2 regions of the Arthrobacter sp. NA-172 genome follow, and region 1 is predicted to be linked to the other one. Evidence: riboswitches for the same ligand, from Rfam matches in the RefSeq annotation. Region 1 holds a riboswitch; the other holds the start of a gene.
What was found. Region 1 has a riboswitch for glycine ahead of gcvP (aminomethyl-transferring glycine dehydrogenase). Riboswitches for the same ligand answer to the same signal wherever they lie in the genome.

Region 2: another riboswitch for glycine. It lies ahead of lipA (lipoyl synthase); the one in region 1 lies ahead of gcvP (aminomethyl-transferring glycine dehydrogenase).

The regions. Positions count from the first base shown of each region.
Region 1 covers NZ_JBINOT010000003.1:614,579-621,573, reverse strand. The annotation lists gene gcvT (glycine cleavage system aminomethyltransferase GcvT) at 1-201, opposite strand, end outside; partial or broken gene gcvP (aminomethyl-transferring glycine dehydrogenase) at 214-3,076, opposite strand; glycine riboswitch at 3,263-3,360, opposite strand; gene ACF0H6_RS16965 (TetR/AcrR family transcriptional regulator) at 3,466-4,014, opposite strand; gene ACF0H6_RS16960 (MFS transporter) at 4,097-5,638, shown strand; gene ACF0H6_RS16955 (SRPBCC family protein) at 5,644-6,102, opposite strand; gene ACF0H6_RS16950 (ArsR/SmtB family transcription factor) at 6,138-6,473, opposite strand; gene ACF0H6_RS16945 (sigma-70 family RNA polymerase sigma factor) at 6,563-6,995, opposite strand, start outside.
Region 2 covers NZ_JBINOT010000001.1:1,984,956-1,991,950, forward strand. The annotation lists partial or broken gene ACF0H6_RS09830 (CynX/NimT family MFS transporter) at 1-1,209, opposite strand, end outside; gene ACF0H6_RS09835 (hypothetical protein) at 1,418-2,323, shown strand; partial or broken gene trmB (tRNA (guanosine(46)-N7)-methyltransferase TrmB) at 2,414-3,338, shown strand; gene ACF0H6_RS09845 (hypothetical protein) at 3,361-3,744, shown strand; glycine riboswitch at 3,903-4,000, shown strand; gene lipA (lipoyl synthase) at 4,156-5,181, shown strand; gene ACF0H6_RS09855 (methylenetetrahydrofolate reductase) at 5,199-6,011, shown strand; gene ACF0H6_RS09860 (anti-sigma factor family protein) at 6,060-6,785, opposite strand; gene ACF0H6_RS09865 (sigma-70 family RNA polymerase sigma factor) at 6,782-6,995, opposite strand, start outside.

The DNA of each region.
Region 1 (6,995 bases):
CAGGAACGCGGAAGCCTGCGGGCCCGTGACCCAGACTTCGCCCATGTGGGAGAGGTCGAAAAGGCCTGCGGACTGGCGGACGGCGTGGTGCTCGGCCAATTCGGAGGAGTACTTCAAAGGCATCTGCCAACCACCGAAATCGGTGAAGGAAGCGCCGAGCTTCTTGTGCTCTTCGTAAAGCGCAGTGTAATTCTCAGTCATGTTGGTCGATCCTTAGTTCTCGAAGGCTTCGATCGGAGGGCAAGAGCAGACCAGGTGACGGTCGCCCGCGGCGCCGTCGATGCGGCCTACCGGCGGGAAGTACTTGTCCTGCTTGAGGTGGTGGACCGGGAAGACGGCCTGCTCGCGGGAGTACACACGGTTCCAGTCGGAGCTCACGACGGCGGCAGCCGTGTGCGGCGCGTGCCGCAGCGGGCTGTTCTCCACGGTGAACTCGCCGTGGGCAGCACCTGGTCGATCTCCTTGCGGATGGTGATCATGGCCTCGATGAAACGGTCGATCTCGCCGAGGTCCTCGGACTCGGTGGGCTCCACCATGAGGGTGCCCGCAACGGGGAACGCCAGGGTGGGAGCGTGGAAACCATAGTCGATGAGGCGTTTGGCCACGTCCTCGGCGGTGACGCCGGTCTTGGCCGTCAGTTCGCGCAGGTCCAGGATGCACTCGTGGGCAACGAGTCCGCCTTCGCCGGTGTAGAGCACGGGGAAGTGCTCGTTGAGGCGGGAGGCAATGTAGTTCGCGGCAAGGAGCGCGGACTTCGTGGCTTCGGTGAGGCCTTCGCCGCCCATGAGCTTCACGTACGCCCAGGAAATCGGCAGCACACCGGCGGAACCGAAGCGGGAAGCTGAGATGGGAGTGCCCTGCGAAGAAACGCCGCCCTCGGACGATGCCGCGGCGTTGCCGGGCATGAACAGCGCCAGGTGGGCCTTGGCTGCGACCGGGCCAACGCCGGGTCCGCCGCCGCCATGCGGGATGCAGAAGGTCTTGTGCAGGTTCAGGTGGGACACGTCGCCGCCGAACTTGCCCGGCTGCGCCAAGCCTACGAGGGCGTTCAGGTTGGCGCCGTCGATGTACACCTGGCCACCGGCTGCGTGGACGGAATCGCACACTTCCCGTACGTCGGCGTCGTACACGCCGTGCGTGGACGGGTAGGTGATCATGATGGCCGAGAGCACGTCCCTGTTGGCTTCGATCTTTGCCTGCAGGTCCGCGTGGTCGATGGTGCCGTCAGCGGCCGTGGCGACAACAACAACCTTCATACCGGCCAGGACTGCGGAGGCGGCGTTGGTGCCGTGCGCCGACGCCGGGATCAGGCAGACGTTGCGCTGCTCATCGCCGCGGGAGTGGTGGTAGCCACGGATCGCAAGCAGGCCCGCGAGCTCACCCTGGGATCCGGCGTTCGGCTGGATGGACAGACCTGGTCGTAACCGGTGATTTCAGTCAGCTGGGACTCCAGGTCCGTGATCAATTCACGCCAGCCCTCGGTCTGGGAATCCGGAGCGAAGGGGTGGATCGAGGCGAACTCCGGCCAGGAAATGGCTTCCATCTCGGCCGTGGCGTTCAGCTTCATGGTGCACGAACCCAAGGGGATCATGGTGCGGTCCAGCGCGAGGTCGCGGTCCGAAAGCCTGCGGATGTAGCGCAGCAGCTGGGTCTCGGAACGGTGCGTGTTGAACACCGGGTGCTGGAGGTAGTCGGAAGTACGTTCGACGGCGGCATCCAGCGCGAAGCCCTCTACCGAGCCGGCGGGCGAGGCACCGAACACGCTGACGACGTCGGCGAGGACCGTCGTCGTCGTGGTCTCGTCAACCGAGATGCCCACAGTGTCGGCGTCGATGCCGCGCAGGTTGATGCCCTTGGCCTCGGCAGCTGCAACGATCTCGGCAGCCTTGCCCGGCACGCGGACGGTAACGGTGTCGAAGAAGCTGCCGTGCAGGACCTCGAGGTCCGCTGCCTTCAGCGCGGCCGCCAGGGTCCGGGCGTGGTTGTGGGCGGTCTCGGCGATCGCCTTCAGGCCCTCGGGTCCGTGGTAGACGGCGTACATCGAGGAGACGATGGCCAACAAAGCCTGAGCGGTGCAGATGTTGGACGTGGCCTTCTCGCGGCGGATGTGCTGCTCGCGCGTCTGCAGGGCGAGACGGTAGGCGGGAGTACCGGCGTCGTCCTTGGAAACGCCCACCAAGCGGCCCGGCATGGAGCGCTCGAGGCCCTTCTGGACAGCCATGTACGCGGCGTGCGGACCGCCGAAGAACAGCGGAACGCCGAATCGCTGGGTGGAGCCGACGGCGATGTCGGCACCCTGCTCGCCCGGAGGCGTGATGAGGGTGAGGGCGAGAAGGTCTGCGGCGACCGTGACCAGGGCACCGCGTTCCTTGGCGGCGGCGATCACGGCGGCGTGGTCGAACACCCGGCCGGAAACGCCCGGCTGCTGCAGGACGATACCGTTGATGTCGCCGTCGGGCAGGCCCTGGGACAGATCAGCGATCTCGACCTCGAAGCCCAGCGCCTCGGCGCGGCCCCTGACGATCGCGATGGTCTGCGGGAGGCAGTCGGCGTCAAGGACAGTCTTGCCGTCGTGCGCCGTCTTGTTCTTGTTCGCGCGGCGCATCATGAGGACTGCTTCGGCGACCGCCGTGGCTTCGTCCAGCAAGGAGGCGTTGGCGATGGGCAGGCCGACGAGGTCCTGGACCATGGTCTGGAAGTTCAGCAGGGCTTCGAGGCGGCCCTGGGAGATTTCCGGCTGGTACGGGGTGTAGGCGGTGTACCAGGCCGGAGATTCGAGGATATTGCGGCGGATCACCGGTGGCGTGACCGTGTCGTAGTAGCCCTGGCCGATCATCTGCACAGCCGTCTTGTTCTTGGAGGCCAACTTGCGCAGCTCAGCAAGTACTTCCACCTCGCTCAGGGCGTTTTGCAGAGTCAGTGCCACGTCCTGGCGAATGTCGTTGGGAACCGCGGTGTCCACGAGCGAATCGACGCTGTCGTAGCCAACAGACTTGAGCATGATGTCAATGTCGGCCTGGCGTTGGGCACCGATGTGCCGGTCAACGAACGTGGTGGAGGTTGAATTAACCGTCACGAAGGAACTCCATTACTAAGGGGCGCAGGGTACGCCATAGCTAATCGGGTTCCTCCCCGCTCTGTATTGGACCTGAGAGTTTCCGCGAAACGTGCTTGTGGCACTGCTTCGCTTGCACCGTCGGTGAGCACAGCATGTTCGGGTGTCCAGGACACCGGTAAACAGCTTGCTGCTTTCCAGAGTTGCCTTGCCGCGGCGGTACATGGGCCTGAGAGATTCCTGGGGAGGGTTTGCTCCTACGGCGCCTGCATCACTTGCTTGCAGGACTCTCCCGCCGCAGGTCAAAGGCGTATTCAGTTATGTGAATCAGATCGTGGTTGCCGGTGACGGCTGCCACAAGTGTCAATTGTCCTACGGACTGCCCGCGTCCGCAAATAAAGTCACCGCGCTCAGTCACGGAGGCGTTCGACGGCGGCGAGCAGCGCGACGACGTCGGCATTCCTTTCGCTTGCGTTACCTTCTGTATCGCCGGCTCCGCCTTCAAGCATGGCGTTGAAGTACAGCCCATCGCCCATATAACGGACAGCCTTCGCCATCTCCGGCCCTACTTCATCGGCAAGGACATCCAGCCATTGTTGCTGGATTCCGGCGAAGCGCCTGCGGGTTTCTTCATGGGCTACTTCCGCGAGCCGCGTAGCGGCCACAAACACGCGGTCCATCGGGGTATCGGCCCAGAGGGAGGACTTGATGAAGAAAGCGGAGGCACCCTCGGGGGCCGCTTTCATCGCCTCGATGTCCAGCTTGGCCAAAGCGTCCATGCGTTCCAGCAAGGAACTGATCATGGCTTCCTTGTTGGGGAAATGGTAGAGCAAGCCGCCCTTGGAAACGCCCGCACGTTTGGCGACGGCGTCGAGCGTAGCGGCACGCTCCCCCACCTCGATCAACAGGGCTTCAAAGGCATCCAGGACAGCGTCCCGGGCAATAGGTTTTCGCGGCATGGTGTCCATCATCCCTTAGTTCGATACAACAGTTAGATAGGTGAGATTGAAACTATACCGTCCAGACGGTATAGTTATCTTCATGTTCAGCCCATCCACAACCCAGCACCCCCGCACCCCTTCGACCCAATCCGCCCAGTGGCGCGATTGGACTGCCCTGGCACTCTTGATGTTCCCCGTACTGCTGGTGGCTGTGGACAATACCGCGCTGACATTTGCCCTGCCGGAAATCGCGCGGACGCTGGACGTGGGGGGCGTGCAGCTGCTGTGGATCGTGGATGCCTATGCGTTGGTGCTGGCCGCCTTGCTGGTATCCATGGGCAATCTGGGCGACAGGATCGGCCGGCGTCGTTTGCTGTTGATCGGCGGCACCGGCTTCGCCGCCGTTTCCGCAGCCACAGCCTTTGCGCCGTCGGCCGAATGGCTCATCGCGGGACGCGCCGGGCTGGGCATCTTCGGCGCCATGCTGATGCCGTCCACGCTGTCCCTGATCCGCAACATCTTCCCGGATCCGAACCGCCGCCGGCTTGCCATCGCCGTGTGGGCAGCCGGGTTCTCCGGCGGCGCCGCTTTGGGGCCGATCTTCGGTGGCTGGCTCGTGGAGCACTTCTGGTGGGGAGCCGTCTTCCTGGTGGCCGTCCCCCTGCTGTTGCCCCTGATCGCTTTCGGCCCGTTTCTCATTCCCGAGTCCAAGGATCGCAACCCAGGCAAGCCGGACGTCCCCAGCATTGTGCTGTCCATCCTGACCATGGCGCCGGTTGTCTATGGCATCAAGGAGATCGCAGTTCACGGCTTCGGTCCGGGCCCCGCAGCTTTCGTGGCGTTCGGCCTGGCCATGGGAATCGTCTTTGTCCGCAGACAGCGGGCATTGACGTCCCCCATGTTGGACGTGCGGCTTTTTGGCAACAAGGTGTTCAGCACGGCCATTACGGCCAACATCCTGTCCCTGTTCTCCATGACAGGGTTCATCTACTTCTTCGCGCAGCATCTGCAGCTTGTGGAGGGACGGTCCCCCATGGAGGCTGGAATTACCATGGTTCCGGCACTGCTCGCCACCATCGTGGCAGGCCTCGTGGTGGTTCCCTTGGTCAAGCGGATCCGTCCGGGACTGGTGGTGGCGTTCGGCCTGACCCTGAGCGCGGCGGGATATCTCGTGGCAGCAGTCGGAAACCACGGCCAAGGGCCCGGCTATCTCTTGACGGCACTCTTGCTTCTGGCCGTGGGAGTTGGTTCGGCTGAGACCATCTCGAACGATCTCATCCTGGGCGCAGTCCCTGCCGACAAGGCGGGCGCAGCCTCGGCGATTTCCGAGACCGGCTACGAGCTCGGTTCATTACTGGGTACGGCCGTGCTTGGTTCCATCCTGACCGCGTCCTACCAGCAGCACTTGGTGCTTCCGGTTGAACTGGCAGGCCATGCGGCCGATCGCTCGCGGGAGACGCTTGCCGGAGCCATGGACACCGCCGCGACGCTGCCGCAGCCTTTGGCCGGGGCCCTGACCGCCGCGGCGCGTGCAGCCTTTGAATCGGGCGTCCACATCACCGCGGCGATCGGGCTGGTACTGATGGCCGGAGCGGCAGTCCTTGCCGCCGTCGTGCTCCGCCGCGTGCCGACCGCAAAGTAGGGCCGTCAGTTGCCTTCCACGAAGGCCTTGAGGGCATCGAGGAGTCCCTCGGCGCCCTCCTTGCGGCCCTCCACATGGTCTTCCGAGGTGAAGTAGGCACCTTGTTCGGTCAAGGTAAGGCGGGTTCCGTCGCCGTCGGACTCCATTTCGATGGTGGACAGCGAAACTGACATCCTCTCGCCGTTGAGATACATCTCGTAGCTGTAGACGATCCGCTGGTTCTCGACGATGTCGTGGTAGACCGACTTCATGCTCGACACGAAGCCGCCTTCGGGGCCACCGGTGTCCGTCTCGGATCCACCTTCGCGGAAGTCGAGGCTCGATTCACCCTGCGTCCACTCTTCCGGGCCGACAAACCACTTCTTCTTGTTGCCATAATCCGAAAATGCTGACCAGACGCGCGACACCGGGGCGTCGAGTTTGCGTTCGAGGGTAAAGCTTGCGTGAGTGATGGGGGTGCTCATGGCTACTCCTTGATTGATTGGCTGGTGGTCTTGGTTTATTGGGTGGTTTGGTTGAGAAAACTTTCCAGACGGTCCAGCCGGCGCTCGGCCGAGGTCCGGCGCAAGCCAAGCCAGGCCTCCGCCTCCCGAACCGTTTCGGGGATGATGCTGCAGCTGCGGACCCGCCCGATTTTCTCGCTGCGCACCAGTCCGCTTTGTTCCAGGCCCTGGAGGTGCTGGACAATCGCCGGAAGGCTCATGGCGAAGGGCTTCGCCAATTCCGAGACCGACGCTGGCCCTTCGCACAACCGGGCCACGATGGCCCTTCGCGTGGGGTCGGCAAGGGCGTGGAAGACGGAATCGAGATCCGCGGCGCCTTGATTGTTAAGCACATGCTTAAGTATTCGCTTAAGCATGTGAAAGTCAAGGGGTTGAATTTCATCAGGGGTGCTGAGTCACCGTCTGATATCTCTCGGTCAAACTAGATGGCGCGGTTGAATGCCACCTCGGGGGAACTGAAACCACGGGTAATTCCGCCCAAAGTAGCGGTGGCGAGCGTCGAGAGGTAGTCGTGCCGGCGTCGGGCGGTAATCCGTGATTGGGGCTCATAGCTTTGCTCGGGGTCGTCAGCATAGTGCGCCGAAAGGCCATCCCGCATGAGCCGGATGCCCTCGGCGCGCTGTTGAGACACCGCAGCGTGGGTGGAACCGAGTTCCTCGGCGAGTTCCTTGACGGTTCTTCCGGCGAAGTAAATCTCTTCGACCACGTAGCGCATCTTTTCCGGCAGGGCCTCGACGGCGGCACGAAGATACTTGAGGCGCTCATCGGCCAGGACTGAATGCTCAGGGGAAATAGTGTCCGCGGCAACGGTGTCTACCACCACGTCGTCCAGCGGGGAAAGAGTCCTGGCTGCG
Region 2 (6,995 bases), on a different contig from region 1:
AGAAGGCAGCCAGGGAGCCCACCACGAGGAACAGGATGCCAGCCGCCGCGAAACCGCCAGTAGCTTGGTGCAGTTGGCCAACCATCAGGGTTCCCGTGGATCCCAAGCCATAGCCGACGCCCTGCATCATGCCGGAAAGGTGCGCCGCGGTGTGGGAATCGCGGGTACGCAGCATGATCATGGTCAACGCGACGGCCGTGAGGCTCCCCTGCCCAGGCCCAACAATCCGGTCCAGAGCCAGATCAGTTGCGGCGGGCCGAAGATGCTCAAGGCGAAGCCTCCGCCGGTCATGAGTGCCACCACTGCGTTGATGACTCGCTGATCCTTGAAACGTGCGGCGAGCCCCGGAGCAATGAACGAACCAAGCATCTGCAGCACAATCGACACGGACACGATCAAGCCAGCCGTGCCGCCGTCGATCCCGCGTTCACGCAGAATCGGCGCCAGCCACGCGAACACGCTGAAGGACATCATGGCCTGCAGCACCATGAAGATGGTGACCTGCCAGGCGACGGCGGAACGCCAGACGTTCGCACCGCCGTCGGCGGCGTTGTGTCGGACGGGACGCTGGCGGATCGCCAGCGGCAGGAAAAGCAAGAGTACGACGGCGGCCGGCAGCGCCCAGAACCACAGCGCCGAGGTCCAGTGCCCGGTAGCCGCGAACACCGGGTAGGTGAATCCCGCACCCAGCGCGGCGGAAGCGCAGATCGCCGTCGTATAAAGGCCGCCCATGAGTCCGAGGCGGTGCGGGAAATCGCGCTTGACCACACCGGGCAGCAGCACGTTGCAAAGTGCGATTGCTGCGCCGCATGCGGCAGTTCCGGCGAGGAGTGCGGGGAGGTGCCCGGCTCCGGCGAGGTCCACGGGACGCAGCAGCAGCCCGGCCGTCAGCACGGCCATCGCGCCCAGCAATACCCGCTCAGGCCCGAAGCGGCGGGCCAAGATGGGAGCCAGGGGAGCGAAAACACCCAGCAAAGTCACCGGCGCAGTGGTGAGGACCACCACCGCCCAGCCCGGCAGTCCGGCGTCGGCGGTGACTTCCGGAAGGACTGCCGAAAAGCTGGAGAACACCGTCCGCAGGTTCAAGCCGATGAGCACCAGGCAGATCCCCAGGAAGACGGGTCCACGGCGGGTAGTGACCTGAGTGGGCTCAGCGGCGGGAAGCTCGCCGATCTCGGCGTCGACAGGGGTTTCCGGGGTTTCCGGGATTTCCGGGACGCGGGAATGCGTGCTGCTGTTCCTGGGTGTACTTGAAGCGGGGGTCACCAACCCATTCTGGCAGTCACGCGGTGCGAGGGGTGTCCAGTCCATGGAGCGCTCCGGCACTTTGCAGGGATTCCTCTTTCCATCGCCGTCTCGGAAGCGCACCATGATGCTAGGAAACGGGCATTAGGCTGTCATGCGCGCGGGAGGTGCGATGAAAGCTCTCAGGAAATCTGCAAAGTCGCGCAAGGCCCGGGCAGCCAGAACAAGCGCCAGCGAGGGAAGCACCACCGACGCAAGCACGGCCGTCAAGCCCAAACCCCTGTGGGCCCGCCCCTTGGTGTGGCTCGCAGGCGTGGTGGTTGCTGCCCTGGGCATCGCCATCACCAACATGTTGGTACCGATTTTCGGCAATGTCCTGGGCAATCTCACCCAAACAGGCGACCCTGTCCGCGTGGACTTCGTGCAGATTTCCGACGTGGGTGGCCGCTCCTATGCGTTCCCCGGGACGGTGCAGTTCACGGGCCAACAGGTGGACCAGCTCAACTCCCAGTCTCCCGAGGCCCAGCATGGATGGTTGGAGTCGAAGGGCGGCGTGAGTCCCGGCATCATGTACATACAGCTGACGTTGTCCGGGAATCGCAGCGAAGGTGTCCGGATCCTAAACCTCAAGCCGGTGTCCGAATGTTCCCAGCCGCCCTACTCGGGAACAGTGTTTGAGTCGCCCCCCGCTTTCCTCGAAGTTTCCCTGTTGGTTTCCCTGCACTTGGACGATCCCGATCCTTCAGCCATGTATTTCCCATCCGGTGCCTCGGGGGAACGTCCGTATTTCCTCGACAACTCCATTTTTCTGCAGAAGGACCAGCAGCAGGTGATGGTCGTCCAGATCGAGACCAAGAAGTCGTTGTGTTCAGTAGGCCTTGAGCTGTCCGTCCTAGATTCCGGCAAGACCGTGGTGCAGAAGGTCGATAACCACGGAGCACCGTTCCGGGTCACCGCCGAACTTGGCCGGACAGCTTGGCAGCACGTGTACTTGGGTGGCTCGATCTGCCCGAGCTACGTTCCCGCCAGCGCCTCGTGGCTTCGGGGCGAGAAGGGGAACCCCTGCGGCGTTCCATAACGCCACGTTCCGCCGATGGCGGCCCCGAAGTTATCCACATAAGCAGGTTCCGCCACGGGCGTTTGGTCCTGCGACGCTATTCTGGAGGGGATGAGTGAAACCCCAGATTCCCCGGAAACACCGCAGTCTTCGCGCCCCGTGACCCCAGGCAGCCAAGCATCCTTCGGCACCTATGGCGGCCGGCCGGTCAGTTTCGTGCGCCGCGGGACGCGCCTTCAGGGCCGCCGCCAAGCCGCGTGGGAAGAGCACTCGGACCGCTGGGCCATCCAGGCTTCCGCGGCATGTCGCCAACACGTCCGTGCACCCGGACTACGTGTTCGACGCCGAAGCGGAGTTCGGGCGCAGGGCACCATTGATCGTCGAAATCGGTTCGGGACTTGGCGATGCCGTATGCCACGCGGCGGAGGAGAACCCGGACAAGAACTTCCTCGCCGTCGAGGTCTACACGCCGGGCCTGGCCAACACCATGATCAAGATCAACAGCCGCGGCCTAAGCAACGTCCGCGTGGTGGAAGCCAACGCCCCTGAGGTCCTGGCCACGATGCTCCCAGCGGGTTCAGTGAACGAGCTCTGGGTCTTCTTCCCCGACCCTTGGCACAAATCCCGGCACCACAAACGCCGCCTCATCCAGCCGGCGTTCGCCGAACTCGCGGCACGGTCCCTGATAAAGGGTGGTCTCTGGCGGATTGCCACCGACTGGTCCAACTACGCGGTTCACGTGCGCGAAGTCCTCGCCGGCTCCACCGAGTTTGAAAACGTGCACGACGGCGAACGGGCCGGCGCCGGCAGCCCCCTCACGCAAGTGTGGGAATCCGGTGTCGAATCCATGGTGGGCGGCGCACCCGTCAAGGAAGGCCGAGCACCGGTCAGCACCGAGCACACGGGTCCGAATGAGGGAGTGGATCATCTGGGTGGATGGGCTCCACGCTTCGATGGCCGGATCCGGACGAGCTTCGAAAACAAGGCCCACGAGGCTGGACGCATGATCTTCGACCTCAGCTATCGCAGGATCTAACTAGCCGAATATTGGGGGGAGCATGAGCCAGCAGCCGACACACGTCTTCCACCCTCAAGGCCAGACCACGGATGGCCGTGGCCTGGGTGCAGGACTCACGAGCCTCACCGCCAGTTTGCTCGCGCCGGGCGCCGCCGCAGTCACGGTCCCTATCGGGTTATTAAGCGCTCTGATGATGCTCAGCCCCTACGGCGGAACCAGTGATCGCTATTGGATAGTTGCCCTGATCATGGGCGGCATACCGGGCCTATTGGGCATGCTGGCCGTGGTCACTGGGATCGTCGCGATCATACGGTCGAGGCGAATGAATGCCGGTCGCATTACAGGCATCGTCGGCCTGAGCATCATGGCCTTGAATATCGTCGGAACCGCGTTCATGGTTGCAAGGTTCCTGGGTTATCTCTAGACGATCAGACCTGCCACAAGCGCGCAGGACGAAGGTGCGGGTCTTCAGCCTTCATCCAGCCAGATCCCGGGAGCCGGGCCAAAGGGACATATTCTTTGCGTGCCGAACAAGCACCGGATAGCATGTGAGACGTGTCACCGCAGGGTGGCTCGTGCTTATGATCCGCGGCGGGAGAGTCCTGCCGGTACGTTCAGCAGGCGCCGTAGGAGCAAATCCTCCCCAGGAATCTCTCAGGCCCATGTACCGCCGCGGCAAGGCAACTCTGGAAAGCAGCCCGGGCAACCGGACTCACCGACGGTGCAAGCGGAATCTGCGAAAGCAGGAGACGCGGAAACTCTCAGGTCCAATACAGAGCGGGGAGGAACCGAATCATCGTGGTGCGTCCGTGCCACCTGAATTATGGAGTTCCTCATGACCCTGGCACCTGAAGGCCGTAAGCTGCTGCGCGTTGAACAGCGCAATAAAGCCGTCCCGGTCGAACGCAAGCCCGAGTGGATCAAGGCCAAGGTCCAGATGGGCCCGGAATTCGTGGGCCTGAAGAACCTCGTGAAAAAAGAAGGCCTGCACACCGTCTGCGAGGAAGCCGGCTGCCCGAACATCTTCGAATGCTGGGAAGACAAGGAAGCGACCTTCCTGATCGGCGGTTCCGAATGCACCCGCCGCTGTGACTTCTGCCAGATCGACACAGGCAAACCCTCCCCCGTGGACATGTTCGAACCCACCAAGGTGGCCCGCTCCGTCCAGGCCATGAACCTGCGCTACGCCACCGTCACCGGCGTCGCCCGCGATGACCTGGCCGACGAAGGCGTCTGGCTCTACGCCGAAACTGTCCGCAAGATCCACGAACTGAACCCCGGCACCGGCGTGGAACTGCTCATCCCGGACTTCTCCGGCAAACCCGAACACATCGCGGCTATCTGCGACTCCAACCCGGAAGTCTTCGCGCACAACGTCGAGACCGTGCCCAGGATCTTCAAGCGCATCCGCCCCGCGTTCCGCTACGACCGCTCCCTGGACGTCATCACCCAGGGCCGGGCCCACGGCATGGTCACCAAATCCAACCTCATCCTGGGCATGGGCGAAACCCGGGAAGAAATCTCCGAAGCCCTGGCCGACCTGCACGCCGCCGGCTGTGACCTGATCACCATCACCCAGTACCTGCGCCCCTCCGAACGGCACCTGCCCGTGGACCGCTGGGTCAAACCCCAGGAATTCGTGGACCTCGCCACCGAAGCCGAGGAAATCGGCTTCCTCGGCGTCATGTCCGGACCCCTGGTCCGCTCCTCCTACCGCGCCGGACGCCTCTGGGCCACCGCGATGCGCAAAAAAGGCCGCGAAATCCCCGTGCACTTAGAGCACATCGCCGACGGCATCCATGACTCCGGCACCACCCGCCAGGAAGCCCGCACCCTCCTCGCAAACCAGACGACGGCCTGATCCGAATGGGCTCACACATGTTCCCCACCCGGATTGAAATCATCCCCTCAGACGGAATCGTCGAGAAAGTCCAGGCCGCAGTGCCGCTTTCCACAACGCTCACGGTTACCTGCTTGCCCCATCACGGCATCGCGCGGACCATGGAGGCTTCCGTCAAGCTGAGTCTCCTCGGCTACAACGTGATTCCGCACCTCGCCGCCCGCGGGATCAAGGACCGGGCGCAGCTCTCCGGCATCCTCCGGGACTGTGAGGTCGCAGGAATCACCGACGTCTTCGCCGTGGGTGGAGACGGACCGCAGGGCACTGGGCCCTACGGATCGAGCCTGCCCCTCTTGGAGGACATCGCCGAATACACCGGCGGCAGGATCTCGGCAGGTATCGCCGGATACCCCGAGGGCCATCCTTCCGTCAGCGGGCTGGATCTGCTGGATGCCCTGTTGGCCAAACAGCATTTGGCGACGCACGTCGTCACGCAGATGTGCTTTTCCGCCCCGAAGGTCTTCGATTACGCTGCGCTCCTGCGCCGGGAGGGCTTCGAACTGCCGGTGTGGGCCGGGGTGGCCGGCGCGGTTCCCCGCACCAAACTGCTGGCTTTGGCAACGCAGATCGGCGTTGGAACGTCCCTCAAATTCCTCAACGGCAAAGGAACTCTCGCGCGCCACCTTCTGGGCGGGGAAAAATACTCACCGGACAGCCTTGTTTCTGAGCTGACGGCGCACCCGGATCTCGTTTCCGGAATACACCTATACAGCTTCAACAGGCTCGAAGCGCCCACGTGGGCACAGGGCGATCTCACCGATCCAGCGGCCAGCGGACCCGTATCCGCGTAATCACCGGTTGGTTATTCAACCGCTTGACCAAATGGATCCGGGAGACCCCTAGCTCCCCGGGACCGAAATGACCGCGACTGTCTTTTGGTTGTCGTCTCGCAGTTCCACGCCCGAAATCCCGCCGAGCTGGACCGGCGTCGCGCCCGTCACTTTGATGTGCCCGCTGGACGTCGCCGTCCAACCGCAAGCCAATTCTTCCTTGCCGTCGCGGCCCTTGACCCACAGGTACATCGTGCCTTGCGGAGGCATGCTGCGGCCTTCCAGTTGGAGCTCGGTTCCCCACGTTTTCTTGACCATCCCTACCGTGAGCTGCAGACCGTTGTCCGTCTGCACCGAGTAGCTTGCGTCAGGCTTAGGCGGCTGGTTGAGCAGCGGTCCCGCGAGCACTCCCAACCCCAGGCATGCCGCGGCCACGGCCCCCACCAGGGCCACCCACCGGCGTCGGGATTTCCGGCGCCGAGCGGCCATTTTCAGGAGGATTGGCTGCGGGAGCGTTTCAGGAAAGGCCTCCAACGGTGGGTGAGCGTCCGAGGGGGCGGGCAGTGCCGCCCGGGAGGACGCGGAAGGCTCGACGGCGGGGCGCCCGGCGGTGAGCGCGACGGCGTCGGGCACGGGGACGGCGTCGAGCAGGGCCGGCAGGCTCTCCAACTCGCCCAGCTCGCGGCGGCAGTCAGCGCAGCTCTCCAGGTGCTCCTCGAAAGCACGGGTCTCGGCAGGCTCCAAACCGCCAAGCAGGTAGGCGCCCAGCAATTGGTGAAGTCCGGTTTCGTTCACCGCTGCACCCCCATTTCATCCAGAATCGTACGAAGCGCCCTGACGGCGTAGAAGGCCCGGGATTTCACGGTGCCGCTGGGGATGTTGAGCCTCAACGCGGCCTCGTTCACCGTGAAACGTTCGTAATGCAGGGCTACCAGCACCTCTCTGTGTTCAGTGCTGAGCCGCAGGAGCGCTTCCTCCATGAGGACCCGGTTGAGGAGCTCGTCC